3 regions of the Pseudomonas sp. C9D1 genome follow, and region 3 is predicted to be linked to each of the others. Evidence: riboswitches for the same ligand, from Rfam matches in the RefSeq annotation. Region 3 holds a riboswitch; each other region holds the start of a gene.
What was found. A riboswitch is a leader RNA that binds a small molecule or an ion and turns the genes downstream of it on or off. The one in region 3 is predicted to bind cobalamin.
Positions count from the first base shown of each region.

Region 1: it holds a riboswitch for cobalamin, as region 3 does, so the genes downstream of both, ACXI0U_RS11285 (energy-coupling factor ABC transporter permease) here and cobG (precorrin-3B synthase) in region 3, are expected to answer to the same signal.
Region 2: it holds a riboswitch for cobalamin, as region 3 does, so the genes downstream of both, ACXI0U_RS13200 (TonB-dependent receptor) here and cobG (precorrin-3B synthase) in region 3, are expected to answer to the same signal.

Region 1 is NZ_JBSZIE010000002.1:650,762-660,178, reverse strand. It holds gene ACXI0U_RS11300 (MbnH family di-heme enzyme) at 1-383, opposite strand, end outside; gene ACXI0U_RS11295 (MbnP family copper-binding protein) at 380-1,255, opposite strand; gene ACXI0U_RS11290 (TonB-dependent hemoglobin/transferrin/lactoferrin family receptor) at 1,267-3,327, opposite strand; cobalamin riboswitch at 3,675-3,868, shown strand; gene ACXI0U_RS11285 (energy-coupling factor ABC transporter permease) at 3,929-4,612, shown strand; gene ACXI0U_RS11280 (copper uptake system-associated protein) at 4,655-5,095, opposite strand; gene ACXI0U_RS11275 (TonB-dependent receptor plug domain-containing protein) at 5,131-7,053, opposite strand; gene ACXI0U_RS11270 (DUF2946 family protein) at 7,190-7,531, opposite strand; gene ACXI0U_RS11265 (c-type cytochrome) at 7,652-7,942, opposite strand; gene ACXI0U_RS11260 (TonB-dependent copper receptor) at 8,028-9,417, opposite strand, start outside.
Region 2 is NZ_JBSZIE010000002.1:1,074,744-1,084,160, forward strand. It holds gene ACXI0U_RS13190 (zinc-dependent alcohol dehydrogenase) at 1-28, opposite strand, end outside; gene ACXI0U_RS13195 (PaaI family thioesterase) at 32-475, opposite strand; cobalamin riboswitch at 727-928, shown strand; gene ACXI0U_RS13200 (TonB-dependent receptor) at 1,036-3,174, shown strand; gene ACXI0U_RS13205 (ABC transporter ATP-binding protein) at 3,198-3,971, shown strand; gene ACXI0U_RS13210 (ABC transporter substrate-binding protein) at 3,968-4,933, shown strand; gene ACXI0U_RS13215 (FecCD family ABC transporter permease) at 4,930-5,952, shown strand; gene ACXI0U_RS13220 (hypothetical protein) at 6,037-6,999, shown strand; gene ACXI0U_RS13225 (VRR-NUC domain-containing protein) at 7,107-8,762, shown strand; gene ACXI0U_RS13230 (ATP-dependent DNA helicase) at 8,732-9,417, shown strand, end outside.
Region 3 is NZ_JBSZIE010000002.1:4,236,077-4,245,493, forward strand. It holds gene cobG (precorrin-3B synthase) at 1-1,256, opposite strand, end outside; cobalamin riboswitch at 1,342-1,531, opposite strand; gene cbiE (precorrin-6y C5,15-methyltransferase (decarboxylating) subunit CbiE) at 1,613-2,818, shown strand; gene ACXI0U_RS27440 (cobalt-precorrin-5B (C(1))-methyltransferase) at 2,863-3,960, shown strand; gene ACXI0U_RS27445 (cobalt-precorrin-6A reductase) at 3,957-4,688, shown strand; gene ACXI0U_RS27450 ((2Fe-2S) ferredoxin domain-containing protein) at 4,685-5,398, shown strand; gene ACXI0U_RS27455 (MFS transporter) at 5,423-6,565, opposite strand; gene ACXI0U_RS27460 (vWA domain-containing protein) at 6,918-7,589, opposite strand; gene ACXI0U_RS27465 (magnesium chelatase ATPase subunit I) at 7,571-8,575, opposite strand; gene ACXI0U_RS27470 (3-deoxy-7-phosphoheptulonate synthase) at 9,098-9,417, shown strand, end outside.

The DNA.
Region 1 (9,417 bases), 3.6 Mb from region 3:
AGCGGGCCTTCCATCTGCCGCTCCAGGGACACCACCGCCGGGTTGGCCCAGTTGTAAGTGGCGTTCCAGGCGACGTTGGTCAGGCCGGGTGCATTGCGATGGGTCGCGGCGCCGCTGCTGCCACGGGAGCGCGGCGTGCCGTCGCTGAAGGCCCGGGCCTGGTCATGGCAGCCCGCGCAGGCGAGGGTGCCATTGCCGGACAGGCGCGGGTCGTAGAACAGCCGGCGGCCCAGCTCCACCTTGGCGGCGCTCATGGGGTTGTCGGCGGGGACCCGTGGGGCCGGCACGTGGCTGGGCAGCCGCCAGTCCCATTCTTGCGCCTGTACGCCGGCCGACAGCAGCGCCATCACGGCCGCCAGCAGGGCGCGATGGCCCGGCTTCATGGGCGCGGCACCACGCGGAAGACCACCTGGCCGGCGGGCAGCGGCTGGCCGCTGGCCAGGTCGAGGCCGAGGCGGGTGAAGACGGCGGGGCATTCGGGGTCGTCCGGGCCGCTCATGCAGCCCATCGCGCCGCCCAGGTCGCGGCCGACCTGGCTGCCGGCCAGGAGGCTACCGAGGTCCAGGGCCACGGCGTCGCGCGCCGGGTCGAAGCGGGGCAGCGTCACCGGCACCCGGTTGCCCCGCAGGCAGGCGACCGTCTCGCCGGTGAGCGGGTTGCCGCTGCAGCCCGTGGAGCCCAGGTGCAGGTACCAGCTGGCGGCGCGTGAGCCGTCGGCCTTGGCCACGCCCCCTTCCGGGTTGACCTCGAGCTTGGCGAACTTGCGTCCCGCCTGCCAGCTCCAGCCCATGGCGGCGATATCCAGGGGCGGCCCCTGCAGTTCGGTGCTGGTGTGGTTGAGCGCCTCGGGCACGCCGAGGCTGAAGGCCAGCCCGACATAGTCGCCGGCCGCCACCTGGCCGCGTACCTGGTGGTGCGTGGCGGTCGTGCCGCCCTGGCAGGCGCCGCTGGCGTCCTCGAAGTCCAGCAGGGCCACCTGGCCGTCCTGCCAGTCGTCCCGCTCCAGCGCCACCGACTCGTGGCTGCCGTCCGCGCGGATCAGCGCCAGGTCCTGCACGTAGAAACGGGCATCGCGCAGGGTCGCCGGGCGGGCGTCCACCCCCAGTGGCCCCAGCGTGGCACCGCAACGGGCGGGTTGGCCGTTGGCCTGGAGGGCGAAGTCGATCACCACCGTGCGAGGGCCGGGCGGTGGAGGGCTGGCGCAGGCTCCGAGCAGGGCGGCGAAGGCGAGTAGGGTGAGGCGGGCGGCGGTCATGGCACGGTCTCTCAGAAGCGCGAGCTGAGGGTGAGGTTGACGCTGCGGCCTTCCTCGTAGGTGAAGGTATTGGCCTGGCTCTGCTGGTAGGTGGCGTAGGCCTGGTCGAACAGGTTGCTGACGCCCAGGTCCACGCGGTAGGGGTCCTGCTCCCAGGTCAGGCCGATATCGTGCAGGGCATAGCCGTCGCGGCGACGCAGCAGGGTGTCGTCGTAGTCCTGTGCGCGGACGAACTGGCTGCGGTAGTTGACCGACCACTGCTCATCCAGGCGGTAGTCCAGGGTGAGGGCGAGCTTGTCCGGTGGGGCGTAGAGGTCTGCTCCGGTCTGGGCGTTGCGCGAGCGCAGGCGTGAATACCCCAAGCCGAGGGTGAGGCGGTCGTACTCGTAGGCGGCCTCGACCTCTCCACCACGGCGCTCGGCCTTGGCGACATTGCGGCGCTGGAAGATCAGGCCGGTACCGGCGAAGGGCGCCTGGCGGGTGTAGGTGCCCACGGTCTGCTGGTCGATGAGGTCTTCCACCTCCTCGTCGAACCAGGTGGCCTTGAGGCGAAAACGGTCCTCGGGGGCCAGCAGCTGGCCGAAGTCCAGGGTGAAACCGCCTTCCCAGGTCTTGCTGGCCTCGGGCTTCAGGTTCGGGTTGGCGCGGAAGTTGAACAGCGCCCTGTTGGTGTTCAGGTTGCCGTACATCTCGGTCATGGTGGGAGCGCGGAAGGCTTCCCCGTAGCTGACGAACAGGCCCAGGGCATCCAGCGGCTGGTACTTGAGCGCCAGCTTCGGCGAGAGCCGGTCATGGTGGGTGCTGTCCTGCCCGGGGGAGGAGAGCTTGTAGTCGTCATGGCGCAGCGCCGCGATGAGCGTCCAGCGCTGGAACAGCTCCTGTTCGCTCTGCAGGAAGCCGCCGCGCGCGCGCATCTTGCCGTCCGGCAGCACCGAGTTGGCCTGGCCGGCGGAGGTGTTCTCGGCAGTGTCCTCGTAGTAGTCCAGGCCGTAGGTGAGGCGTTGGCGGTAGTCCTCGCCCAGTTCGAAGGTGGTGGTGTTCTGCAGGCTGCCGCCGTCCGTGCGGGTCATGCCCGAGGTGTCCGGCTGGGGCGGTGTGGAGCGGCTATGGCCCGACAGGCTATAACGGGTGCGATAGAGGGAGAGCCTGCCATCCAGCAGGGCCCGGTCGGCATCGTGGAACAGCCAGTTGCCGGTGTACTGCTCCTGGCGGCGGTGGCTGTCCTGATCGAAAGGGAAAAGCAGGTTGCCGCCGGGGTTGGTGGGGCCGGTGAAGTCGTCGTCGAAGGTCTGCCGGCCCAGCTCCAGGCGGTTCAGGTCCCCCAGGTTGAGCCCCGCCTTGAACAGGCTGGCGGTGAGGTCGCCATCGTTGGGGTATTCGGCATCCGTACCGCCCTTGGCAGTGTGAATGGTGCCGTAGTCGCGGTAGGTGGCGCTGGCGAGCACATCGCCCTGGTCGTTCAAGGCCGCAGCGGTGAGGTTGGTGGAGGCGGATTCGTCGCCGCTGCGATAGCTCACTTTGGCGCGGCCACCGAAGGTTTGCCCGGGGGCGACGAAGTCTTCCGCCGCCAGTGTCTCGAATGCCATTACGCCACCCAGCCCGCCGCTCCCGTAGGCGGCCGACATCGGGCCGCGCACCACGTCGATCTGGCGGATGAAATCCGGGTCGAGCAGCAGGGGGCTGTTCACGCCGCCTTCGTTGTTACGCCGGGCGCCATCCACGCTGAGGATGATGCGCGGCCCTTGCAGGCCACGGATGGCAGGGCTCTGCGAAGCCGGGCGCGGGCCGCCGCCGACGTTCACGTTGGGCAGGCTGCGCAGTACGCGGGAGAGGGTGTCCGCCTGGGCGTCGTCGAGGTTCTCGCGGTCGACCGTGGAGACCGAGGCGGGCAGGGCGAAGCTGCTGTTGGCGCTACGTGTGGCGGTGACCGTGGTGCTGTCGAGCACCAGCGTGGGGCGCTCCTCGGCCTGGAGTTGCCCGCATGCCGCCAGCAGCAATGGCCAGGCCGTGGCAGGCCCCATGGACAGCGTGCGGCGCAACCACAGGGGACGAAACGATGCAGAGACAACCATGCCTTTTCCCTTCTCTCGCAGACTCTCGGGCGCCCTTGCGGGTGCACCGGTTGATCCGGGAACGGCGGCGTTCCTTGAGCGCCTCGAGGTATCCGATCCCTGGATGGTGGCCGGGCACCCGAGGGGTGCCCGCATGCGGTCGGGCTGCCGATCCATGGGATTGGTCAGCCCGGGACGGGAAACTAGCAAGGCCGGCGCCGGGGCTTAACTGCGACGTTCCACCGCAGGCCGCCGTGCCGCTCGTCCCGAGCGACCGCCTCAGGCCCGGGGCGTGATGACCCTGTGGCGAGCTGTCGCACCCCCGGTGATCGGGGTTCAAGGATTTCTATGCCGCCGTGGCGGGAATCGGTACCATTTCCGCCGATGGTTTTCCGGGTGCCCCGGAACTAAGAGGGAACATGGTCGGCGAGATGCCCAAGCCATGGCTGCCCCCGCAACTGTGAGCAGAGCGCGATGCCCGATGTACCACTGGCGACGGCTGGGAAGGTGGGTTGAGCGGTGAACTGCGAGCCAGGAGACCTGCCATCAGCAAGCGGGCGAAAGCCCGGCCCCCTTAGTCATCCCTATCGTCGCGCGGTGGGCGCGGCACGGAGCACCACCCATGCATATCGAACCTGGCGTCGTAGAAGGCGCGAAGATCTTCCTCAGTTATGGCACGGCAGTAGCGGCTTTTGGCCTGACGGCCAAGATGGCCGTCGACAGCATCCGCCGCAACGGCGGTGTGACCGCGCTGGCGCTGCGCAGTTTGATCACCACAGCCCTGGTGTTCTGCTTCTTCGAGGTGCTGCCGCACCACGCGGTGGGCGTCTCCGAGGTCCACCTGATTCTCGGCTCGACCTTGCTGCTGATGTTCGGTGCGGGGGCGGCGGCGGTCGGGCTGGCTGCCGGGCTGCTCATCCAGGGCCTGTTCTTCGCGCCCTTCGACCTGCCCCAGTACGGCATGAACGTCACCACCCTGCTGGTGCCGCTGTGGGGCATCAGCCTGCTGGCGAACCGTCTCATTCCGTCTGCTACGCCCTATGTGGAAACGCGCTACACCCAGGCCTTGGCGCTGTCCACCGCCTATCAGGGCGGCATCGTCGCCTGGGTCGGGTTCTGGGCCTTCTACGGGCATGGTTTTTCCAGCGAGACCCTGGCCTCCGTCGGCACCTTCGGCATCGCCTACATGAGTGTGATCCTGGTGGAGCCCCTGATCGACCTGGGCGTGCTGGCTCTGGCCAAGGCGCTGTCGCGCTACAGCAAAGGCCCGCTGTTCAACGTGCGTTTGCACCACGCGGCTGCTTGAGTGCAAGCCGGGTGCATGTCCTCGCATGCACCCGGCCCCAGGTCAGTGTTGCGGGTCACCGTGCCCGGCGTGAGCATCCACGCGCACGATGCCCTTGAAGCGCGAGAACTGCCGGACCCGTTCCGGCGCTATCACCGACTCCGCCGTGCGTACGGCTCGCAATAGGTCGCTCGCTTCTCGCTGGGCCAGCCCGGCATCCTTCAGGGTCGCTTCGTCGAGCAGTCCGTCGCCCGCGCACAGCACCACTTTCCAGTGATCCTGCACGCGTGTGAGCAGGGCGCGCCCACCTCGTTCCGCTTGCGTCCAGCCCGCTATGGCGTAGTCGCCTTCCAGGGTCACCGGGCCGACGTCCAATGCCGCCTCCGGGCGCTCCCAGGTGTGTTTCATCAGGTGCTCGATGGCTTGTCGGTCCGCTTGGCTGTCGGCCAGTGCGTAGCCGCCGGTGAGCGCCCAGAGCACGATCAGGTGTCTTGTCCACTTCATAAGCTTGTCTCCTCGATGAGCCAGGTCGTGAAATTTCAGAAGCCCATCCTCACGCCCACCTGGGCTGAGGTGCCGGGCATGGGGTAGCCGGTGCGGTACGCGTAGTCACGGTCGAACAGGTTCTCGACGGCCAGGAACACCTCGCCCTCCTCGCCGAGCTCGGGCAGGGCATAGCCCAGGCGCAGGTTGACCACGGTGAAGCTGTCCACTTGCTCGAAGTTGCTCGCGCCCTCGACCCGCTCCTGTTGCAGCACATACATCCTGCTCTGGTACTGCGCGTCTGCGCTCAGGCGCCAGGGGCCGGTCGTGTAGGTGGTTCCCAGCGAGAAGGAGCGTCGCGGCGCGTAAGGCAGGTTGCGCAGGCTGGGGTCGAGCCAGGTGAAGCCGAGGAAGCTGCTCCAGCTCTCGTTCCAGCTCTGCTGCCAGGAGGCTTCGGCGCCCTTTATCTCGTAGTCGCCCAGGTTCACGTAGGCGGGTTGGGTCACGGCCGGGGGGAAGGCGAACAGGTAGCGGTTCTGCAGCTTGTCCTTGAATACGGCCAGGTCGAGGGTCGCGCTCTGGGTGGGGTTGAACTTGACCCCCAGTTCCCTGTGGTCCATGCGCTCCGGCTCCAGCTCACGCCAGCTTTCACCCAGGGCTGGAATCAGGTGCGAGAGAACGGAGGTTTCCAGGCCGGGGTAGTTGACGCCCCTGGACAGGTTCGCCCGGAACTCGAGGTCCTGGGTGGAAAGCAGCAGTCCGGCATGGGGTGCCGTTTCGCTCTTGTAGACGTTGTGGTCATAGCCACGGATGCCGGCCGAAGGCGTGAGCGTCCAGTCCGGGTTCAGTTCGATCGCCTGGCTGAGCCCCAGGTGCGGGGAGATGAGTCGCAAGGTGGGCGTATCGAAGTCGTCACGGGGAGCCGGCGCCAAGCGCTTGAAGGCCACCTGGCCTTCCATCTGGTCTATATCCAGCCCCATTGCGATCTCGCCGCCATTCCAGGGCATCAGGTTTTCGGACCAGCGCAGGCCCTGCATGCTGAAGTCGGTGATGGTGTCGCCGTCGAGTCCGGTCTGGTCGAGGGCGCTGCCGCGACCTTCGTTGTAATAGAGCTTGAGGCTGCCTCGGGACTGCTCGTGTTCGTGAGCGAGCGTCATCGATACCAGGCTGCCACGGGTATTGAACTCGCCGCTCCTGGTGTCGGGCCGCCCTTGTTGGCCGGGGTCGGAGGCACGGTTGTCCGCGTGCAAGGCGAGCAGCGCCACCGACCAGTTGTCATCGAGCTGGTAGCTGAAGTTGGCGAGGCCGTTGTTCAGGCGGCCGTCGCCATCGGCACGGTCACCGTCCGAGCGGGCGGTGCCTTGCGCCAGGCTGTAGCCCAGTGCGCCGCTGCGCCCGGTCAGGCTGGCCTGCTCGGTGAACGTGCGGAAGCTGCCTCCGGTCAATTGGAGTGTGCCGTTCTGGTGGTCACCCGCTGCGGCCGCGCGTGGCGTCAGGTCTATGGCGGCGAAGGTGTTGCCGAAGTTCTGCGGTTGCGGGCCCTTGTAGACGCTGATTCGCTCCATGCCATTGATGGGCAGCAAGTCCAGCAGCGGATGGTTCCAAACCGGCATGTAGAAGGGAACGCCGTCGATGAAGGTCTTGATCTCGCTGCCGGGGCGACTGGCCCCCATGCCCCGGATGTAGACCGCCCCACCTTCGGCTCCGCCGAACGAGCCGACCGGGTTGAAGCGCGACACCGTCACCCCGGGCGTGCGACGCAGCGCGGACGACAGGTCCAGCGCGTTGAGGTCGCGGATCTGCTCTTCGCCCACAAGGGTCGCCATGCTGGCGAAGGCGTCCACGGCGTTTTCATCGATAACCGCTTTCCCCGTCACCTTCGACTCGGGTAGCTCGATCGGGTTGACCTGGGCTGCGGTGGCACTGGCCGTTCCCCACAAGGCGAGGGAAATGCCGTAGCTCAGACGTTTGATCAACATGCCACTTACTCCTTGATTCTGCTTTTTATTCAGCCGCCGCCCGCACCGGGCTTTGCCGTCTGGTGGCGTGCAGGCTGTGTGCTTCTCTGAACGGGCGCCGGAGCACCTGCAGTGCCCGGCGTAGCGCAATGGATGTTCAGCAGGGTGCAGGCGGAGCCCGTGGGCTGGCGGGAGGCCACGTATGGCGGGGAGGTGCACCCGGACGGGGGCGCGGCCGTGGGTGAGGCGCATGGCCGCCGCGCAACAGCCAAGAGAGGCCCAGAAGCAGGCCGATGCCGAGTGGCACCGAGGCGCAAAGCGGGCAGGTGAAAGAGGCCAGCCAAGCAGCTGGCAGCGGGAGGCTCGTGCCTGAACCGGCAGATGGCTGGCCGTCGGCGCTGCACAACGGTGTCTCCAGCCCGCTCAATTGCAGGCCAGCCGCCTGGCCATGCTGGATGCCACAGCTGAATACGCTGTACAGGACGCAGGCGTAGAGCATCCAGGCGATCAGGGAGCCTGGGCTACTGCGGGCGCTCTTCAGGTGTGGGCGGGCAGGTCTCTGCATCGGGACGAGGGCGGTGGATGGGTTCGCCCGCCGGGAGCGAACCCAGGCACAGCGTTACTTGGCCATCCAGTGGATCACGGCCTTGTAGTCCTCGGGGCTGCAATCCATGCACAGGCCGCGCGGCGGCATAGCGTTGAAGCCCTGGGTCACATGCTGCACGAGTACCTCGTCACCCTTTTCCAGGCGGGGTTTCCAGGCCGCGGCATCGCCTTTTTTCGGAGCGGTGGGCAGTTGCCCGTTGTGGCACATGCCGCAGGCGCGGGTGAACACCGCCTCGGGTTCCTGGGCCGCCTGGGCCAGGGGAAGGGCCAGCAGGCAGGCTGCGAAGAGCAGGGATTTCTTCATGATCAACTCCTGTTTTTTCAATTGTCGGTTGGCTTTCAGGTGGAGCACGGCAGCCGACTCACGGATCGGCTGCGCGCGTGTCGCTTCAGAAACTCAGGTCGACCTTGGCCCAGAGGGTGCGGCCCGGCTCGTCGATGGCGACGCGTTCGGCGGGGTAGCCGAAGCCGGCGTCACCGGCGAGGTTGAGGTGTTCGGCATAGTCCTTGTCGAACAGGTTGTCGACACCCGCGCTCAGCTTGACGTTCTTGCTGACGCGATAGGCGCCGTTGAGCGAGAAGACGCCAAAGCCCGCGCTGCTGCCGAAGTCCTGGCCCACGACGTTGCCCTTGCCCTCGGCCACCCGGCCCTGTTGGGCGACCAGGCGCCAGAGCGCGCCGGCGCTCCAGTCATCCTGCTCGTAGGTCAGGCCGAGGCGGGCCTCCAGCGGCGGCATCTGCGGCAGCGCTTCGCCGTCGGAGCTGTTCTTGCCCCAGGCATAGGCGAGAGAGCCGTCGGTTTTCCAGTGTTGGCCCAGCTTGTAGCTGGCCCCCAGCTCGCCGCCCATGATGCGGGCGTCCACGTTGCCGGCCGAGGAGCTGGTCATGCCCATCATCCCGGTGTTGTAGCTGAACAGGATGTAGTCACGCACCTGGCCCACATAGGCGGAAGCCCAGGCGTCGAGGTTCTCGCCAGCGTATTGCACGCCGAAGTCGAGCTGGGTGGTCTTCTCGGGCTTGATGCCGTCAAAGGCGTTGGCACTGCCGGACGGGCCGCTTTCCGCCGAGAACAGTTCCCAGTAGTCCGGGAAGCGCTGCACATGGCCCAGGCCCGCATACAGGGTGGTGGGCGATTCGGCCAGGTCGTGCTCGTAGCGCACGAAGCCGCTGGGCAGTGTGTCGGCGCGGGTGGCCCCGGCGGTGGGGTTGGCGACGGTCATCATCCCGCTCCACTGGAACGAGCGGAAATCCTTGGCACTGGACCTGTCCAGGCGCGCACCGCTGACCACACGGTTGCGCTCGGCGAGGTACCAGGTGGCCTCGGCGAAGGCACCATAGTTGTGGGTGACGGCGTCCTTGTCCCAGGGCGACTGGTCGGTGTCGATGTAGTCGCCGGTCATCATGTCGGCGCTGGAGTTGCGCCAGCGGTGCTCGCTGCGCAGCGCGTCGACGCCGGTGACCAGCTCCACCTCGCCCAGGGCGAAGGTGGCGGCGAAGCGGGCGCCCAGGGTGCGGCGGTCGACCTGGGAAGCCATGGGCATCGGCATCATGCTGGAGGGGTCCGGGTCACGCAGGGTGAAGTTGTCCATGATGTGGTCGGCGTAGTTGTAGTAGACCTGCGCCTCCACTTTGGTCAGGACGTCGCCGAGGTTGCTCTTCTCGAAGCGCAGCCCGAGGCTTTCCCGGGTGAACTGGGCGCCGTCCATGCTGCGACCGGCGTAGCGCGCCTCACCGTCGCCCTTGCCGGCGGTCAGTTCCAGCAGGGTGTCTTCGTCGGGC
Region 2 (9,417 bases), 3.2 Mb from region 3:
CCGCGCCCTTGACGATGAGTTCGCGCATGGCTCAGTCCCGCACGTTGAAGGTGGTGGTGGCGCGGGCGCAGAGCTTGCCGGCCGCGTCGCGGATATGGGCGTCGCACACCGCCAGGCTGCGGGTGCGCTCCACCAGCCAGCCCTCGACGCTGTACAGCTCGCCGACCTTGAGCGGGCGCAGGTACTTCACGCCCAGGTCCACCGTCGAATAGGGCGTGTCGGCAGCCAGAGTGGAGAACAGCGCCAGGGCCGCCGCACCGTCCAGGCAGGTGGCGGCGAAACCGCCGTGCACCGCGTTGGCCGGGTTGAGGTGGCGGGCATCCGGCCGCGCCTCGATGAAGACGCGTCCGGGCTCCACGCCCACCGCCTTCATCGCCATGGTGTCGCCGATGGCGGGTGCGGGCAGCTTGCCGGCGATCGCCGCCTGGAGGAGTTGCAGGCCCGAAGGCAGGGTTCTGTTGGGGGTATCGGTCATCACAGGGCTCCTGGCTCTGCCGGGGTCGGCGAGCGATTGCGGGATGGAGGGCCGGCAGCCCTCCACAGGGCCAGCGCGAGGGAATCGCCCTGCAGCCCGTGGACGGACGATACGTGAGCGCCAACCCTCAAATCAACATTGTTGATATGACAAAAAAGAAGGCATTCCGGCAAGGTCGACAGGGCTCTGGAACGGGCGTTTCCGCCATCTGCCGCAACACACTGGCGTTGACGCCCGGGCGTGTGGATGGTCATATGCGCGCCGTTCCAGGTGTCCCACGCCGTCGTGCGTGGGGTGAAACGGGAAGCCGGTGCGTCCTCAGGACCAGTCCGGCGCTGCCCCCGCAACGGTAAGCGAGCGCTGCATTCGAAACGCCACTGTGCACCTGCATGGGAAGGCGAATGCCGCGTGATCCTCGCAAGCCCGGAGACCGGCCTGGAGCATCGATAGGCAAACCCGCGGTGGGCGGGCACGGGCCGGTTTTCGCTTGGGCGCTCGCGCCTGCGCACGCCTTTGCATTCCCTCCGGGCTCCATTCATTCCTGACGTGATAGGAACGACATGTCCCGCACCTTCAGCTCCAACGCTCCGGCAAGCGCCGCCCTCGGCCTGCTCGCGCTCTCTATCTCCCTCGCCCTGCACGCCGAAGACGGCGCCCTGGCCCTGCCCGCCACCGCCGTCACCGGCCAGGCGGACGACGCCCCCATCAGCCTCGACACGCCGCTGCCCGCCGGCTCGCGCCTGGGCCTCTCCGCCCTGGAGACCCCGGCCAGCACCAGCAGCATCAGTGGCGAAGAGGTGCGCGGGCGCAACAACGCCACCGTACAGGACGCCGTGACCCGCTCCCCCGGCATCAGCAACATTGGCACCCCCGGCAACGGCGGCACCGCGCTCTCGGCCCGGGGCTTCACCGGCCACGCCTCGGTCATGCAGCTTCACGACGGCACGCGCTTCTACACCGGCATGGGCACCGTCACCTTCCCCACCGACCCGTGGATGGTCGAACGCATCGACGTGATCCGTGGCCCGGCCTCGGTACTCTACGGCGAAGGCGCCACCGGCGCGGTGATCAACGTGGTGCCGAAGAAGCCCTTCGAGGGCGAGATCCGCAACCGCCTGCGCCTGGGCTACGGCTCCGACGACCGCCAGCAGATGGCACTGGACAGCGGCGGCTCGCTCACCGACACCCTCAGCTACCGCCTCAACCTCAACCGCGAAACCAGCCACGGCTGGATCGACCGTGGCGACTCGAAGAACCTCGGCCTCAGCGCCGCCCTGCGCTGGCAGGCCCGCGACGACCTGGCCTTCACCCTGGCCCATGACCAGGGCGACCTCACGCCGATGAACTACTTCGGCACGCCGCTGATCGACGGCCACCTACGCGACAGCCTGAAGGAGAAGAACTACAACCTGCACAACGCCGAGCAGCACTACAACGACCAGTGGACCCGGCTCGTCACCGACTGGACCCTGGCCGAGGGCATCAGCGCCAGCAACCAGCTCTACCACATCAAGAGCCGCCGCTACTGGCGCAACGCCGAGGCCTACAACTGGGACGCCGGCCTGGGCCAGCTGGAGCGCGCCGAGAACCTGCGCATCAAGCACGAGCAGGAGCAGATCGGCGACCGCCAGACCTTCACCTTCGACCACTCGCTGTTCGGCCTCAGCAGCCGCACCCTGGTGGGCGCCGAGTTCAACCGCATCCGCTTCAACCTGCTGAACAACTCGCCCTACATCGATGTGGGCGGCAACTACGTCGACCCGTGGAACCCCACGCCCGGCTACTACCAGAGCGCCTCGGCCTACGGCCCGCACTCGCGCAGCGAAACCCGCACCGTCGCCCTGTTCGCCGAGAACCGCACCCAGTTCGACGAGCGCTGGTCCCTGGTCACCGGCATCCGCCGCGACCAGAACCACATCGACCGCAACGACCTGCGCGCGAACACCCGCAGCGACCGCAGCCTCTCCGGCGGCAACTGGCGCGCCGGCCTGGTGTTCGCCGCCACGCCGCAGCTGTCCTTCTATGGCCAGTACTCCACCAGCGAGGACGGGGTGAGCAACCTCATCACCCTCAGCCCCACCCAGCAGAAGATGGACCTCACCGAGTCCAAGCAGACCGAGTTCGGCCTCAAGCAGCAGTTCTGGGACGGGCGCGGCGAATGGACCCTGGCCGCCTACAACATCGTCAAGAAGAAGCTGCTCTCCCGCGAGTCGGTGACCCGGCCCACCCAGCAGATCGGCCAGCAATCCTCCGATGGCCTGGAAGCCACCCTGGAGCTGGCGCTGGAGCAGGGCTGGCACGTTTCGGCCAACGCCGCCGTGGTGCGCGCCGAGTACGACGACTTCAACGAGTCCGCCGGTGGCCAGCTGATCTCCCGTTCCGGCAACAGCCCCACCGACGTGCCGCGACGCACCGCCAACCTGTGGCTGAGCAAGCAGCTGGGCCGTGACCTGGACGCCGGCATCGGCGCGCGCTACGTCGATGCCCGCTATGCCGACGCCGCCAACACCGTGAAGGTGCCGGGCTACACCGTGCTCGACGCCAACCTCGGCTGGCAGGTGCTGCCCGACACGCGCCTGGGCCTGGAGCTGAACAACCTGCTGGACCGCCGCTACGCCGTCACCCAGCAGAACGGTGGCCAGCAATGGCTGCTGGGCCAGCCGCGGTCGTTCTTCGTCACCGCCGACTACAGCTTCTGATCCGGCGAAAGGGAGTGCCCGGCATGCCATCACTGAACATCAGCGACCTCGCCTGGGCACCCGACGGCCGCCCGCGCTGGCTCCTGCAGGGCATCGACCTGCAGGTGCGCGCGGGCGAGTTCGTCGGCCTCATCGGCCCCAATGGCAGCGGCAAGACCAGCCTGCTGCGCTGCGCCTACCGCGCCGAGCGCCCGGCCTCCGGCTGGGTGGCCCTGGACGGCGACGACCTCTGGCGACGCAGCCCGCGCTGGAGCGCGCAACGCATCGCCGTGGTGCTGCAGGAGTTCCCCCAGGACTTCGGCCTGGCCGTGGCCGAGGTGGTCGCCATGGGCCGCTCGCCGCACAAGGGCCTGTTCGACGGCGACGATGCCGAGGACGCGCGCATCGTCGACGAAGCCCTCGCGGCGGTGGGCATGGCCGGGCTTCGCGAGCAGGCCTTCGCCCGCCTCTCCGGCGGCGAGAAGCAGCGCGTGCTGCTGGCCCGCGCCCTGGCCCAGTGCCCAGGCCTGCTGCTGCTCGACGAGCCCACCAACCACCTCGACCCGCGCTACCAGCTGGAGCTGCTGCAGCAGCTGCGCGAGCTGCGCCTGAGCACCCTGGCCAGCTTCCACGACCTCAACCTGGCGGCGGCCTTCTGCGACCGCCTCTACGTACTGGACCAAGGCCGCGTGGTGGCCAGCGGCACCCCCACCGACGTGCTCACCGCCGAGCTGCTGCAACAGGTGTTCGGCGTGCACGCTCTGGTGGACCGCCACCCCCTCGCCGACCACCCGCGCATCACCTGGATCACCCCATGAAGCCTTCGCCTATCGCCCTGCTCGCCCTGCTCCTGGCGCCCCTCGCCCAGGCCACCGACTACCCGCTGAGCGTCACCAGCTGCGACCGCCAGGTGGTGTTCGAACGCGCACCGCAGCGGGCGGTGAGCCAGGACATCAACCTCACCGGGATGATGGTCGCCCTCGGCCTGCAATCGCGCATGGTCGGCTACAGCGGCATCAGCGGCTGGAAGACCCCCGACGCCCGGCTGATGGCCGCCCTGGGCGACCTGCCGGAGCTGGCGCGCAAATACCCCTCCATCGAAACGCTGCTCAACGTCGACGCCGACTTCTTCTTCGCCGGCTGGAACTACGGCATGCGCGTGGGCGGCGAAGTCACCCCGGCCACCCTCGCGCCCCTGGGCATCCCGGTGTACGAGCTGAGCGAATCCTGCGCCCACGTGATGCCGCGCGAGGCTGCCAGCCTGGAGGACCTCTACCGCGACCTCGACAACCTCGGCCGCATCTTCGACGTCGAGGCCCGCGCCAACGCCCTGGTCGCCGGCCTGCGCACGCGCCAGGCCGAGGTGGCCAAACGCCTGGAGAACGGCGGCGAGGCACCCCGGGTGTTCCTCTACGACAGCGGCGAGGACCGCCCCTTCACCTCCGGCCGCCTGGGCATGCCGCAAGCGATCATCGACGCCGCCGGCGGCCACAACCTGATGGACGACCTCGCCGCCAGCTGGACCCAGGTCAACTGGGAAACCGTGGTCGAGCGCGACCCGCAGGTGATCCTCATCGTCGACTACGGCGAACGCAGCTGGCAGCAGAAGCGCGACTTCCTCCTGGCCCACCCGGCCCTGCAATCGGTCGAGGCGATCCGCGAGCAGCGCTTCCTGGTCCTGCCCTACCTCGCCGTCACCCCCTCGGTGGAGAACATCGAGGCCATCGAGACCCTGGCCGCCGGCCTGCACCCCGAACGCTTCGCCGGGAAGACGCCATGAGCCCGGTGCGCACGCCCGGCGCCTACCGCCTGCTGCTGCTCGGCCTGGCCGTGGCGCTGGCGCTCTCCTGCATCGTCGCCCTGGGCTTCGGCCCGGCCGCGGTGCCCCAGGCCCACGTCTGGGGCATCCTCGCCGAGCGCCTGGGCATGAGCGCTGCGGGCGACTGGAGCCGTGGCCAGGAACACATCGTCTGGCTGATCCGCGCGCCCCGGGTACTGCTCGGTGCGCTGGTGGGCGCCGGCCTGGCCCTGGTGGGCGGCGCATTGCAGGCGGCCACGCGCAACCCGCTGGCCGACCCGCACCTGCTCGGGGTCAGCTCCGGCGCGGCCCTGGGCGCGGTGCTGGTGCTGCTCTACCTGGGCGAATTCATCGGCGTGCTCAGCCTGCCCCTGGCCGCCTTCGTCGGCGCCCTGGGCAGCACCCTGCTGGTGCTGGCCATCGCCAGCCGCCACGGCCGCCTGGAGAGCGACCGCCTGCTGCTGGCGGGCGTCGCCGTGTCCTTCCTGTGCATGGCGCTGGTCAACCTGCTGCTGTTCCTCGGCGACCACCATGCCGCCAGCTCGGTGGTGTTCTGGATGCTCGGCGGCCTCGGCGCCGCGCGCTGGGAGCTGCTCTGGCCGCCGGCACTTTGCCTGGCCCTGGGGCTGCTCGTGCTGCTCGCCCAGGCGCGCGGGCTCAACGCCCTGATGGCCGGCGAGCAGACCGCCGTCAGCCTGGGCTTCAGCGCCCGGCGGGTGCGCCTGCAGGTGTTCGTCTGCGCCTCGCTGCTCACCGGGGTGCTGGTGGCCCTCAGCGGCGCCATCGGCTTCGTCGGCCTGATGCTGCCGCACCTGGCCCGGCGCCTGGTGGGCGCCGAGCACCGCCGCCTGCTGCCGGTCGCCGCCCTGCTCGGCGCGCTGTTCCTGGTCTGGGTCGACGTCGCCGCCCGCACCCTGGTCGCCCCCGAGGACCTGCCCATCGGCATCGCCACCGCAGCCATCGGCGGGCTGTTCTTCGTTGGCCTGCTGCGTCGGCGTTGACCGCCGGCAGCAGGACGGGACGTAGCGATGCACGCAGGGCAGGGCCTGTGGTGAAATACCGCCGCCCATCAACAAGGACGCACGATGACCTCCAGCACACCCCGAACCACCCGCTCCCTGTCACTGCTTGCCGCCGCGCTCCTGCTCGGTGGATGCGACAGTGATTTCGCCACGCTCACCTTCGAGCGCTCGGTACTCGATACCACTTTCGGTGACGAACTCCTGCCGATCTACCACGAACAATTGTCAGCGCTGATTCATGCACAGGGCATCGATCCGGAGAAGGTCACCTTTCGGGTCGCCGGCAGCCTGAGTCAGGAACTGGTGCTCAGCGAGCCGCTGTTCGGTGGTCTGGAACCGGCACAGAAGACGGCCCTGCAAGCCGCCCTCGAGGCCATCGTAGAGGGCCGCAACGCCTCGCTGGACATGCACCTGGCCATTCACCCCGACGCCATGGATCCCACCGAGGCCAAAGCTCGCGCCGAGGCCCTCGAATTGCCTCGCGAGTACGACGCTCACTTCAGCCTCGACCACGTATCCCTGAGCGTGGCCTACGGCCTGACCGACCTGGTCGGCATGGCCCTCAAGGGCTCGCAGAGCATGCAGAGCGAGGCGGTTTGCAACGTGACGGCGCACTTCGAGCCCGCCCTGCCCTTCATCGGTTTGAAAGCACCGGAGCAGGAAGGGAGCCCCTATCGCCACATGATGCTGCTGAACCTTTCCACCCCTTACTCCTACGACGAGATCCCGGTGGAGATTCGCTTCGCAGACCCGGCCATGGAGGCCCTGGTGAGCCAGGAGACGATCCTGGTCACCTCTGCCGTGACCGACCGATCGACTCCCCTTCGCAACAAGCGCGAACTGAACCAGTTCGAGTTCGTCATCGGCCCCGTCGGGGGCGTCGAACACGAGAACGCCAAGGTCGGCGTCAACACCCACATGGACCTGGCATCGAAATGTGAACATCTGGCCGGCGCCCTGGGTCGTCCGTTCAGCTACCACTTCGGCGACTCGATGGACCGGCTGAAAGCCGTGGCCTTCTACTGAAGCCAAGTGGGGTGGCGCCCGATGCCATCCCACTGATCGAAATCCCCTTGGGCGGCAGGGGTCGATAGCTGTATAAATAGCCAGCCATTTACCCAAGCCGTTTCGCCATGCCCAGCGCCCTCGACGATCCCTTCTACTACCTGAACAACTTCCAGGCCGTGCTCGACTGGATCGGCGCCCGCTATGACGACCTGCTGGACGACGAGGAGCGCGGCTTCATCGTCGCCTTCGCCGGCCTGCCCAAGGCGTCCCGGGCGCTGCTGGTGCGCATGGTGATGCGCAAGGGCACGCTATTCCGCGAGAGCAAGCTGGAGTACGCCGAGATCGGCCCCACCCGCGACGCCATGCTGCCGCTGGTGGCACAAGGCTGGGTGGATGCGGCGCCCAGGCTGGAGCTCGCGCAGCTCTTCGCCCTGCTGCGCAAGCCGGAGATCGCCGCCTGCTTCGGCACGCAACTGGGCCGCGCGACCCTGCGCAAGGCCGACCAGCTCGCCCTGCTGCAACCCCTATACCCCGAGGCGCAGCCCCTGGAGGCCTGGTACCCGACGCTGGACGAGCGCATCTATGCCCTGCAGCTCATGGCCCTGTGCGACCGCCTGCGGCTGATGTTCTTCGGCAACCTGGCCCAGGACTGGTCCGAGTTCGTCCTCGCCGACCTGGGCATCTACCAGTACGAAAAGGTCGAGCTGGACGCCGCCTCCCGGGGCTTCCGCCAGCGCGCCGATATCGATTTCTACCTGCACCTCTACCAGTGCCGCGAACGCTTCGAAGCCGGCGAAGCGCCCGTCGAGGTGCTCGCCGACATTCCCCCAGCCCACGACAACCCCTGGCTGCAGAGCCGCCGCGCGCGCCTGTTGTTCCAGCTCGGCCAGCACTGCGAACGCCTGGGCGAATGGGCGCTGGCCCTGGAGATCTACGCCGGGTGCAGCTACCCCGGCGCGCGCATCCGCCGTATCCGCGTGCTGGAGAAGACCGCCGAATTCGACGAGGCACACCGCCTCGCCCTGGACCTGGCCGCCGGCCCCCACAGCGAGGAGGAGCGCCAGCACCTGGCGCGCATCCTGCCGCGCCTGCAGCGCAAGCTGGGCCTGCCCAAGGCGGCGGTCCGCAAGCCGGCGCCGGTGCTGCGGCTGGACCTGCAGCTGCCCCGGGGCGAGGACTTCGTCTCGGTGGAGCACAGCGTCGCCCGGCACCTGGCGGACGAGCCGGGCCCGGTGCATTACGTCGAGAACACCCTGATCAATTCGCTGTTCGGCCTGCTGTGCTGGGAGGCGATCTTCCTGCCGCTGCCGGGCGCCTTCTTCCACCCCTTCCACGCCGCACCGGCGGACCTGCTGGCGGCGGACTTCCACGCCCGCCGCGCCGAGGCCTTCGCCGCCTGCCTGGCGCAGCTGGATGGCGACGCCTGGCAGGCCACCATCCGCCGCAACCACGCGGCCAAGTACGGCCTGCAGTCGCCCTTCGTCTACTGGGGCGTGCTCGATGAAACCCTGCTGGAACAGGCCCTGCTGTGCCTGCCCACCGCGCACCTGAAGCTGTGGTTCCAGCGCCTGCTGCTGGATATCAAGACCAACCGCGCCGGGCTGCCGGACCTGATCCGCTTCTGGCCCGGGGAGCGGCGCTACCAGATGATCGAGGTGAAGGGCCCCGGCGACCGCCTGCAGGACAACCAGCTGCGCTGGCTGGACTTCTGCGCCGAGCACCAGATGCCGGTCACCGTCTGCTACGTGCAATGGGCCGAAACCGAGGCCGCCCTGGCGTGAGCTACCAGGTGGCGGTGCGCGCGCTCTGCGAATTCACCGCCAAGTGCGGCGACCTGGACCTGCGCTTCACCCCCGCCCCCACCGCCCTCGAAGGCATGGCCGGCCACGCCCTGGTGGCCGCGCGCCGTGGCGAGGGCTACCAGAGCGAAGTGGCCCTGGCCGGCGAGTTCCGAAACCTCAAGGTGCGCGGCCGCGCCGATGGCTACGACCCCGCGCGCAACCGCCTGGAAGAAGTGAAGACCCACCGCGGCGACCTGGCCCGCCAGCCGGCCAACCACCGCCAGCTGCACTGGGCCCAGGTGCGCGTCTACGGCTGGCTGCTGTGCCAGGAGCGTGGCTTGGACGAGGTGGAACTAGCCCTGGTGTATTTCGATGTCGCCAGCCAGAAGGAAACCTTGTTCACCGAGCGCGCCAGCGCCGCCGAGCTGCGCGCCTTCTTCGAGGCCCAGTGCCTGGCCTTCATCGCCTGGGCCGAGCAGGAGCTGGCCCACCAGGGCGTGCGCAACACGGCACTGCAGGCGTTGCGCTTCCCCCACGCGGCGTTCCGCAGCGGCCAGCGGGAACTGGCCGAGGCGGTGTACAAGGCCGCCAGCACCGGTTGCTGCCTGCTGGCCCAGGCCCCCACCGGCATCGGCAAGACCCTGGCCACCCTGTT
Region 3 (9,417 bases):
CCGAAGCCACCGGCGCCGTCGTCGCGTCGATAGAGGTCGTAATGGCCGTCGCCCGTGGCCAGCAGGGTCAGCGGCGCCACGTTGGCGGCGGCGCAGGAGCGCGGGCAGCCGCACAGGTGCACCTGGGCGCCGTCGGGCAGCACGGCGGCCAGGGTCAGGGCGTCGGCCTTGGTGTCGGCCAGGCCCTTGGCGCAACCGGCGGAACCGGTGCAGGCCTGGATGCGCACCAGGGGCGCGTCGATATCGGTGCACAGGCCCAGGGCCGCGAGCTCGGCCAGCAGCGGGGCGGTTTCCTGCCCCGGCACGTTGGGCAGCAGCACCGATTGCCAGGGGGTCATGTGCAGGCTGCCGTCGCCGTGGCGCTGGGCCAGTTCGGCGAGGGTCAGCAATTGGCTGGCCTGCAGGCGCCCCAGGGGCGGGATGGCGCCCACCAGGTACAGGCCGGCCTGCAGTTGCGGCAGCACGCCGACGGGGCGCAGGTCGCTGGCAGCGCGGCGCCAGTTGCCCGCGTCGTGCAGCGGGAAGGGCAGGCGCTGGCGCAGTTCGGCCAGCAAGCGCTCGGCGCCGAGGCTGCCGAGCAGGTCGCGCATGCGGGCCTGCTGCGGCGTGGCCAATTCGAGGAAGAGGTCCAGCAGCGCCTCCACCAGGGCCGGCACCCGGGCGCCGGGTACCGCCGCCAGGGCGGGGGCGTCGCCGGTTTCGCGGGGCGGGCAGCCGGCCAGGCCGAAGGCGAACAGGCCGTCCTTGCCGGGCTCCATGGCGGCCAGCCAGATGTCGTTGGGGTGGTCGAGCATCGCCAGGGCTTCGCCGCCGTCCAGCAGCAGGGCGAACTTGGGCGAAAGCACGTGGAAGCGCGGGTTGTCTTCCAGCAGGGCCAGCAGGCGCGCGGCCAGGGGGCGGATGTCCTGCAGCGCCTGCGGGTCGAGCCCGGCGGCGGGGCTGACCATCAGGTTGCGCACATCGTCCGCGCCCGGCGTGGCGGCGCCCAGGCCGATGGCCAGCAGCTCGGCGATCAGCGCCTGTTCGCGGCCCGGGGTCACGCCACGGATCTGCAGGTTGGCGCGGTTGGTGGCTTCCAGCACGCCGCCGGAATGGCCATGGGCGGCGATCGACAGGGCTTCGGCCGTGCCGGCCTGCAGGCGACCGCAGGGCAGCTTGATGCGGCAGATGCCGCCATCCTTCGCCGGGACGATGCGCAGCAACCCCGGGCAGGCCGAGGGGCGGACGGATGGAGCGCTGGAGGGAGCCTGTTTCACCGTGGTCACCGGGTCAGTTGCCGCGGCGACCGTGTTCCCCGCACGGGGAACCCTGGCACCGAGACACCCCGCTCGATGCGTGCACACGCGACTGGTGTCACCGGCAGGTCTCCTGGCTGGCAGGTCAGTGTCCGTCGCGGCCTTCCCGGTTTCCCAGTGGCACGGATCGCGAGAACTCGCTGCATACAGTTGCGGGGGCAGCCACGGCTTGGACCGTGTTCCCTCTTAGGCCGGGCGCAGTGGGCGCTCCGGCAACCGGTGAAGGGCGCTATTATGCCCGCTTTGCGCGGCTGTGGGATGCGGCTGGTTGTCGGATGCCCAACGGACGCGGCACGGTCGGATACGAGGAAAAACGCATGCAGCCCTGGCTGACGCTGGTGGGGATAGGCGAGGACGGCTACGCCGGCCTGGGCAAGGCCGCGCGCCATGCGCTGCTGGCCGCCGAGGAGGTGGTGGGCGCCCCGCGCCAGCTGGAATTGCTGCCCCCTTGCATCCGCGCCCGGCGCAGTGCCTGGCCCAGCCCCTTCTCCCTGGAGCCGCTGCTGCAACGCCGTGGCGCGCCGGTCTGCGTGCTGGCCAGCGGTGACCCGATGCTGTTCGGCGTCGGCGCCAGCCTGGCGCGGCAGCTGCCCGCCGACGAGCTGCGTGTGCTACCCGCGCCCTCGTCCACCTCCCTGGCCGCCGCGCGCCTGGGCTGGGCGCTGCAGGACACCAGCCTGGTCTCCCTGGTGGCGCGGCCCCTCGCTGCACTCAACCTGCACCTGCATGACGGCGCCCGCCTGCTGGTGCTGAGCAACGACGGCGCAAGCCCCGCTGCTATCGCTGGCCTGCTGAACGAACGCGGCTTCGGCCCCAGCGCCATGACCGTGCTGGAGCACCTGGGCGGCCCGGCCGAGCGGCGCATCGACGGCATTGCCGGCGAGTGGCCGGCCATGGAGGTCGCCGCCCTCAACCTGGTGGCCATCGACTGCCGCGCCGGCGAGCAGGCCCGGCGTCTGCCGCTCACCTGCGGCCTGCCCGACGACGCCTATCGCCACGACGGCCAACTGACCAAGCGCGACGTTCGCGCCATCACCCTCGCGCGCCTGGCGCCGCAACCCGGGCAACTGCTCTGGGACGTGGGTGCCGGCAGCGGCTCCATCGGCATCGAATGGATGCGCGCCCATCCCACCTGCCGCGCCATCGCCGTCGAAGCTGACGAGGGCCGTCAGGCACATATCCGCCACAACCGCGACGCCCTCGGCGTGCCCGGCCTGCACCTGGTGGCCGGCCAGGCCCCCACCGCCCTCGACGGCCTGCCCGCGCCCGATGCCGTGTTCATCGGCGGCGGCGTCACCGAACCCGGCGTGCTGGAGCGGTGCTGGCGCCAGCTCAAGCCCGGCGGCCGTCTGGTGGCCAATGCCGTGACCCTGCAGAGCGAGGCGGTGCTGGTGGCCTTCCGCGAAGCCCATGGCGGCGAGCTGACCCGCATCGCCATCGCCCAGGCCCAGCCCCTGGGCGGCTTCGACACCTGGCGCTCGGCACTGCCCATCACCCTGCTCGAGGTGCTCAAGGATGCCTAGGTTGGCGCCGAGCGCCGCCGAGTCCTGCCCTGCACGATCCCGCCATGCGTGACGAAACCCCCGAACAGCCGGCGCCCCTGCGCAGCGGCTACACCACCGGCAGTTGTGCCACCGCCACCAGCCTGGCGGCGGCGCGCCTGTTGCTGGGCGCCGCGGCGAGCGACGCGGTGGAGATCGTCCTGCCCAAGGGCCAGCAGGTGCTCATGCGCCTGGAGTTCTGCCGCCTGATCGAGGGCGGCGCCGAGGCCGGCACCCTGAAGGATGCCGGCGACGACCCGGACGTGACTCACGGTGCGCTGATCTATGCCCAGGTGCGCCTGGCCGTCGAACCGGGGGTGCGCTTCCACGCCGGGCCCGGCGTCGGCACCGTCACCAAGCCGGGCCTGACCCAGGCGGTGGGCGAGCCGGCGATCAACCCGGTGCCACGGCGGATGATGACCGAGCACCTCACGCGCCTGGCCCAGGAGCGCGGTCACGCCGGCGGCTTCGAGGTCACCGTCTGCGTGCAGGGCGGCGCCGAGCTGGCGCTGAAAACCATGAACCCGCGCCTGGGCATCCTCGGTGGCCTGTCGATCCTCGGCACCACCGGCATCGTCCGGCCCTTCTCCTGCTCGGCCTACATCGCCTCCATCCACCAGGGCATCGACGTCGCCCGCGCCAACGGCTTCACCCACCTGGCCGCCTGCACCGGCAACGCCAGCGAGGACGCCATGCGCCACCGCTATGGTTTCGACGACACCGCGCTGATCGAGATGGGCGACTTCGCCGGCGCCGTGCTCAAGCACCTGCGCAAGGCACCGGTGGAAAAGCTCAGCCTGTGCGGTGGCTTCGGCAAGATCAGCAAGCTCGCCGCCGGCCACATGGACCTGCACAGCCGCCACTCCAGCATCGACCTGCCGCTGCTCGCCGAATGGGCCGCCGGCCTGGGCGCCGATGCCGAGCTGCAGGACGCCATGCGCGGGGCCAACACCAGCCAGCAGGCACTGGCGCTGGCCCACGCCGCCGGGGTGCCCCTGGGCGATACGGTCTGCGCCCACGCCCTGGCCTTCGCCCGTCGTACCGTACCGGCCGGCGTCAGCCTGGAAGTCTTCGCCATCGACCGCCAGGGCAACCTGGTGGGGCAGGCCCTGGAGCACCCATGAAACGCATCCTGCTGCTGGGCGGCGTCACCGAGGCCCTGGCCTTGGCCCGGCGCCTGGGCCCCGAACACACCTACAGCCTCGCCGGCCTCGGCAAGGTGCCGGCCGACCTGAGCTGCCAGGTGCGCGTCGGCGGCTACGGCGGTGCCGAAGGGCTGGCGCGCTACATCGAGGACAACGGCATCGGCCTGCTGCTCGATGCCACCCATCCCTATGCCGCACAGATCAGCCATAACGCCGCCCGCGCTGCCGCTTTGGCGGGCGTGCCCTGCTGGGCATTGCGTCGCCCCGGCTGGCGCGCCGGCGAGGGTGACGATTGGCGCGAGGTTGTCGATTGGGCCGGGCTGATCGACGCCCTGGCCGCCTTCCAGCGTCCCTTCTTCACCCTTGGCCGCGAACCCCTGGAGCACCTCGGCGAAATTCCTGCCCACCAGCACTGGACGGTGCGCTGCCTGCAGGGACAGGCACCGGGCGAGCGTTTCGAGGTCATCGCCTCGCGCGGGCCGTTCGGCCTGGACGAGGAGCGCGCGCTGTTCGATCGCCTCGGCACCGACGTGCTGATCAGCAAGAACAGTGGCAGCCAATCCACCGAGCCCAAGCTGCAGGTGGCCCGCGAGCGCGGCCTGCCGGTGCTGATCCTCAAGCGCCCCGAGCTGCCTCCGGTCACCCGCGAATTCGATTCCCTCGACGGCCTCTGGCAGGCCCTCGTCCCCCAACTGGAAACACCATGACCGCTACTTCCTACGCCCGCGTGCTGTTCGCCGGGCCCGACCTCGACACCGGCTCCTTCGCCGAGCTGTTCCGCCGCCAGCTGAGTGCCCTGCGCGGTGAGGCGGCACTCGCCGACATCGTCGACACCGGCGCCGGCCTCGATGCACTGCTGCATGCCGTGCAAACCAGCCCGCGCCCGCTGCTGGTGATCGACCTCGACCCGCAGTCCAGCGCCCAGCACCTCGACTGGTTGCGCAGCGAACTGGGCCGCCTCGACGCCCCCGGGGAACTCTTCGTCGCCAGCCTGCTGGGCCAGTACGACAGCGACCCGGCCGGCGCCGCCGTCGCCCTGGTCGAGCGCCGCGAGCTGCACCTGGCCTGCGTCGGCGTGCCGGAGCTGCCAAGCAGCCACGCCTGGTCCTGCATCCCGCCCCACGCCCGCCGCCTGCTGCTGTGCAACGGCCCGCGCTGCACCCGCCGTGGTGCGCTGCCGCTGTGGAAGAAACTGCGGGAAACCCTCAAGGCCGCCGGCAAGCTGGAGTGCGAAGGCGGCGTGCACATCACCCGCACCCAATGCCAGTTCCCCTGCGACCTCGGCCCCACCGCCAGCCTCTACCCGGAAGGCGAGTGGTACCGCATCCGCGATGAAGCGGAGGTGCTGCGCTGGGTGCAGGAACGAATAGTCGAAGAACGGGCAGTGCCGGAGATGCTGACCCACACGGGCGGTTGATCTGGTTTCAGTTTCTCTGGCTTTTCACCGCGCGAAACGCCCCGCCGTCAGCGGCGCCGAGAGCATCAGCGCGCCGAGGATCATGAAGGCCGTGACCAGGCCCAGGCCCTGGGCGACGAAGCCCACCAGCGCAGGCCCGGCGAGTACGCCGGCGTAGCCGACGGTGGTCACGGCGGCCACCGCGAGGTTGGGCGGCATGGCGCTCTGGCGGCCGGCGGCGGTGAACAGCACCGGCACGATATTGGCCGCGCCCAGCCCGACCAGCAGGAAACCCGCCAGCGCCAGAGCGGTGTGCGGGGCCAGCAGCATCAGCGTGAAGCCGGCCGTGGCCAGCAGGCCGCCGCCCACCAGCACGCGGTACTCCCCCAGGCGGGCGATCACCCGGTCGCCCGTCAGCCGGCCGCTGAGCATCGCCAGGGAGAACAGTGCGTAGCCGATCCCGGCCTGGGCCGGGTCGAACTGGCGGGTTTCCACCAGCAGGATGGCGCCCCAATCCAGCAGCGCGCCTTCGGCCAGGAACATGGCGAAGGTCAGCGCCCCCAGCAGCAGAACGATTCCGCGTGGCAGCACGAACAGCGGCCCTTCGCTGCCTGAACGGGTGCGCAACAGGCGCGGTGCTGCGAGGGCGAGCCCGAGCATGACCACCAGCAGGGCGACGAGAATCGCCGGCAGCGGTGCCAGCCCGGCGGCCAGCAGCCCGGTCATGCCGAGGGAGCCGACGAAGCCGCCGAGGCTGAACATGCCGTGGAAGCCCGACATCAAGGGAACCGGTGCGTCGTTCGCCACCTCCACGGCGTGGATGTTCATCGCCACGTCCATGGCCCCCAGGGAGGCGCCGAACAAGGCCAGGGCCAGGGCCAGCATCAGGCTGGAGTCGGCACCGGCCAGCAGTGGCATGGCGCAGCACAGGCCCAGCCCGCCCACCAGGATCACCGGGCGTGCGCCGATCCGCCCGGCCAGCACACCGGCCACCGGCATGGACAGCATCGAGCCGGCTCCCAGGCACAGCAGCAACAGCCCCAGCACCGCCTCCTCGATACCCAGGCGCGCCTTGGCGTAAGGCACCAGCGGCGCCCAGCAGGCCATGCCGAAGCCGGAGACGAAGAACGCCAGGCGCGTGGCGAGGCGGGTGGCTGAGCTGTCGGCGCAGGGCACGGCTTGGTTCATCGGGCATTCCGCAAAGAAAAGGGGCGGACCTTAACACGCACCCGGGGCGGGCGACGTTCGACCATCTGGTTGATGGACGATCCAGGGCACCGGTGGTTCAGCTCCGACGTGGACGTAGGTTGGCGCCGAGCGCAGCGAGGCCCAACGTTGCGAGGCCGGTATGTGCAACTTCAGTTCATTGGGCATCCGCGAGGTTGGCTCGCATTTGGGGACACCTTCAGCTCTGCCCGGTGGACCGGTGAAGCGTGGTCCACCCTACGAAGTCGCGTGCCCTTCACGGGGTTCCCCCGCGGGTAGGGTGGACATCGCTCTTTATGTCCACCAAGCGGTGCCTATTCCGAGCGCATCCGGCTCAGTCCGACAGCACCCGGTATTCCGCACCCAGTTCCTCGGCCAATTGGCGGGCGCGGCCGAGGCGGATGGGGCCGCCTTCGATATCCACCAGCAGCGTGTCGCAGCCCAGCGGCTCCAGGGCGGGCCAGTCCTTGAGGCGGCCATCGGTGAGGATGAGCACGCGCTGGTGCTCCGAGGGCTTCTGTCGTTGGCGGCGCTGCAACCAGTCACGGGCCAGGTGCAGGGCCTCGATCAGCGGGGTGCCGCCGCCGGCACCGAGGCCGTCGAGCCATTGGTGCAGTGGCGCCGAGGCCTTGCTGCCCTGCCACAGCCAGCGCGGCTCGCGGCCGGTGGCGTGGAGCAGGGCGAGGCGGGCGCGCTGGCGGTAGGCGGATTCGAACAGCCCGGCCAGCAGGCCCTTGGCGCGTGACAGGGCGCCGTGGCGGCGGGTGGAGGCGGAGGCGTCCACCAGCACCAGCCAGAGCGCATCGGGGCGTTGGCCTCGGGGGCGGTGGACCAGGTCGTCGGCCTTGCGCGGGCGGCCGCGCAGCAGGGTCGGCAGCCACTGGATGGCACCGTCGCGCCCGCCACGGGCCGGGCCGCTGCGGCCGTTGGCGAGTGTCCCGGGGCCTGGTCTGGCATCCGCGCCCCTGACCCGGCGCGGGCGGATGCTCAGGGCTTTTTTGGCCAGCCCGGCAGCTCGCGTCGGGTGTCGGTGGGCACGGGTTGCGCGGGCAGCTCGCCCCACTGGCCTTCGGCGCCGGCGGCATCGCTGGGCGCCGGCGCGGAGGCGGGCGATTGTGCCGGCGGGGCCGAGGGTGGCGTTGCGTGGCGACGGCGATGGGCCAGGGCGAAGTGCTCGACGGCGTCGATATCCTCTGCCTCGATACGTGGCGCGCCACGCCAGGCGGCATGGGCGCGGGCGGCGCGCAGCCACACCAGGTCGGCGCGCAGGCCGTCGACGCCGGCGGCGAAGCAGCGCTGGGCGATCCGGTCCAGGGCGCTGTCATCCAGGGGGATGGCGGCGAGGCGTTCGCGGGCGTCCTGGCAACGGCGCGCGAGTGCCTGCTGCGGGGCGTCCCACTGGGCGATGAAACCCTGCGGGTCGGCGTCGAAGGCCAGGCGGCGGCGCACGATTTCGGCGCGCTCGGCCGGTTGCGGCTGGCCGTCGAGGGTGACCTTGAGGCCGAAGCGGTCCAGCAGTTGCGGGCGCAGCTCGCCTTCCTCGGGGTTCATGGTGCCGATCAGCACGAAGCGCGCGGCGTGGCGGTGGGACAGGCCGTCGCGCTCCACCAGGTTGACGCCGCTGGCGGCGACGTCCAGCAGCAGGTCCACCAGGTGGTCGGGCAGCAGGTTCACCTCGTCGACATAGAGCACGCCGCCGTGGGCCTTGGCCAGCACGCCGGGGGAGAACTGCGCACGGCCTTCGCCCAGGGCCGCGTCGAGGTCGAGGGTGCCGACGATGCGTTCCTCGCTGGCGCCCAGGGGCAGGGTGACGAAGATGCCTTGCGGCAGCAGGTCGGCGATGCCCCGGGCCAGGGTGGACTTGGCCATGCCGCGCGGGCCTTCGATCAGCACACCGCCGATGGCCGGGTCGATGGCTGCCAGGTACAGCGCGAGCTTCAGCTCGTCGGCGGCGACCACGGCGCTCAAGGGGAAGTGGGGGAGCTCGGACATGACGGGTTCCTGAAAACGCATCGCGGCATGGTAGCGAAAGGCCGAACGCGCCGATAGAAATCAGTGATTGAACGGCGGCCGGCGATGCAGTAATTTGGCCAGCATTCGCTTTGGAGATCGTCATGCCGCACCTCGCTTCCACTCCGCTCACCGCTTGCCAGGCCCAACGCCCGGCACGTGCGCGCGTGGCTGCTGCGGTCAGCTATTTCTATGGGTATTGGTTTAGCCACGGGCTGGCCTGATACCTGATCAGGCGGCCCACTCCAGCAGGGTCGCCAACCAAAGCTCCACAAAACCCCCGGTCGGCAACCCGCCCGGGGGTTTTTGTTTTTCCAGGGCCCACAAGGCCAAACGCACGTAATCCGAGGATCGCACCATGATCAGCTACCGCACCTACGCCACCTATTACCGCAACTCCGACTGGCGATTTAGCCGCTTCGCCGCCGCACTCACACCCCTGAATCGAACACCCAGTTAGAGCGCCGCGCGCGGACCGAACCGCGCCGGCCGAGGATGCCCGTCATGAATTCCGTTTCCGTATCGCCCATCGCCGCCCAGCCCCTCCACGCCCTGCCGCTGGAAAGCCTGGCGTCCCCCTCGCGCAGCACCCAACCGCTGCCCACCCCCGCCGAGTTGCGCCAGCGCCTGCCGCTGCACGATGCCCTGGCCCGCCAGGTCCGTGCCCAGCGCGATGCCGTGCGCGCGGTGCTGGATGGCGACGACCCGCGCCTGCTGGTGGTGGTCGGCCCCTGTTCCATCCACGATCCCGAATCCGCCCTCGACTACGCCCGCCGCCTCGCCGCGCTGGCGCCGGAGGTGAGCGACCAGTTGCTGCTGGTGAT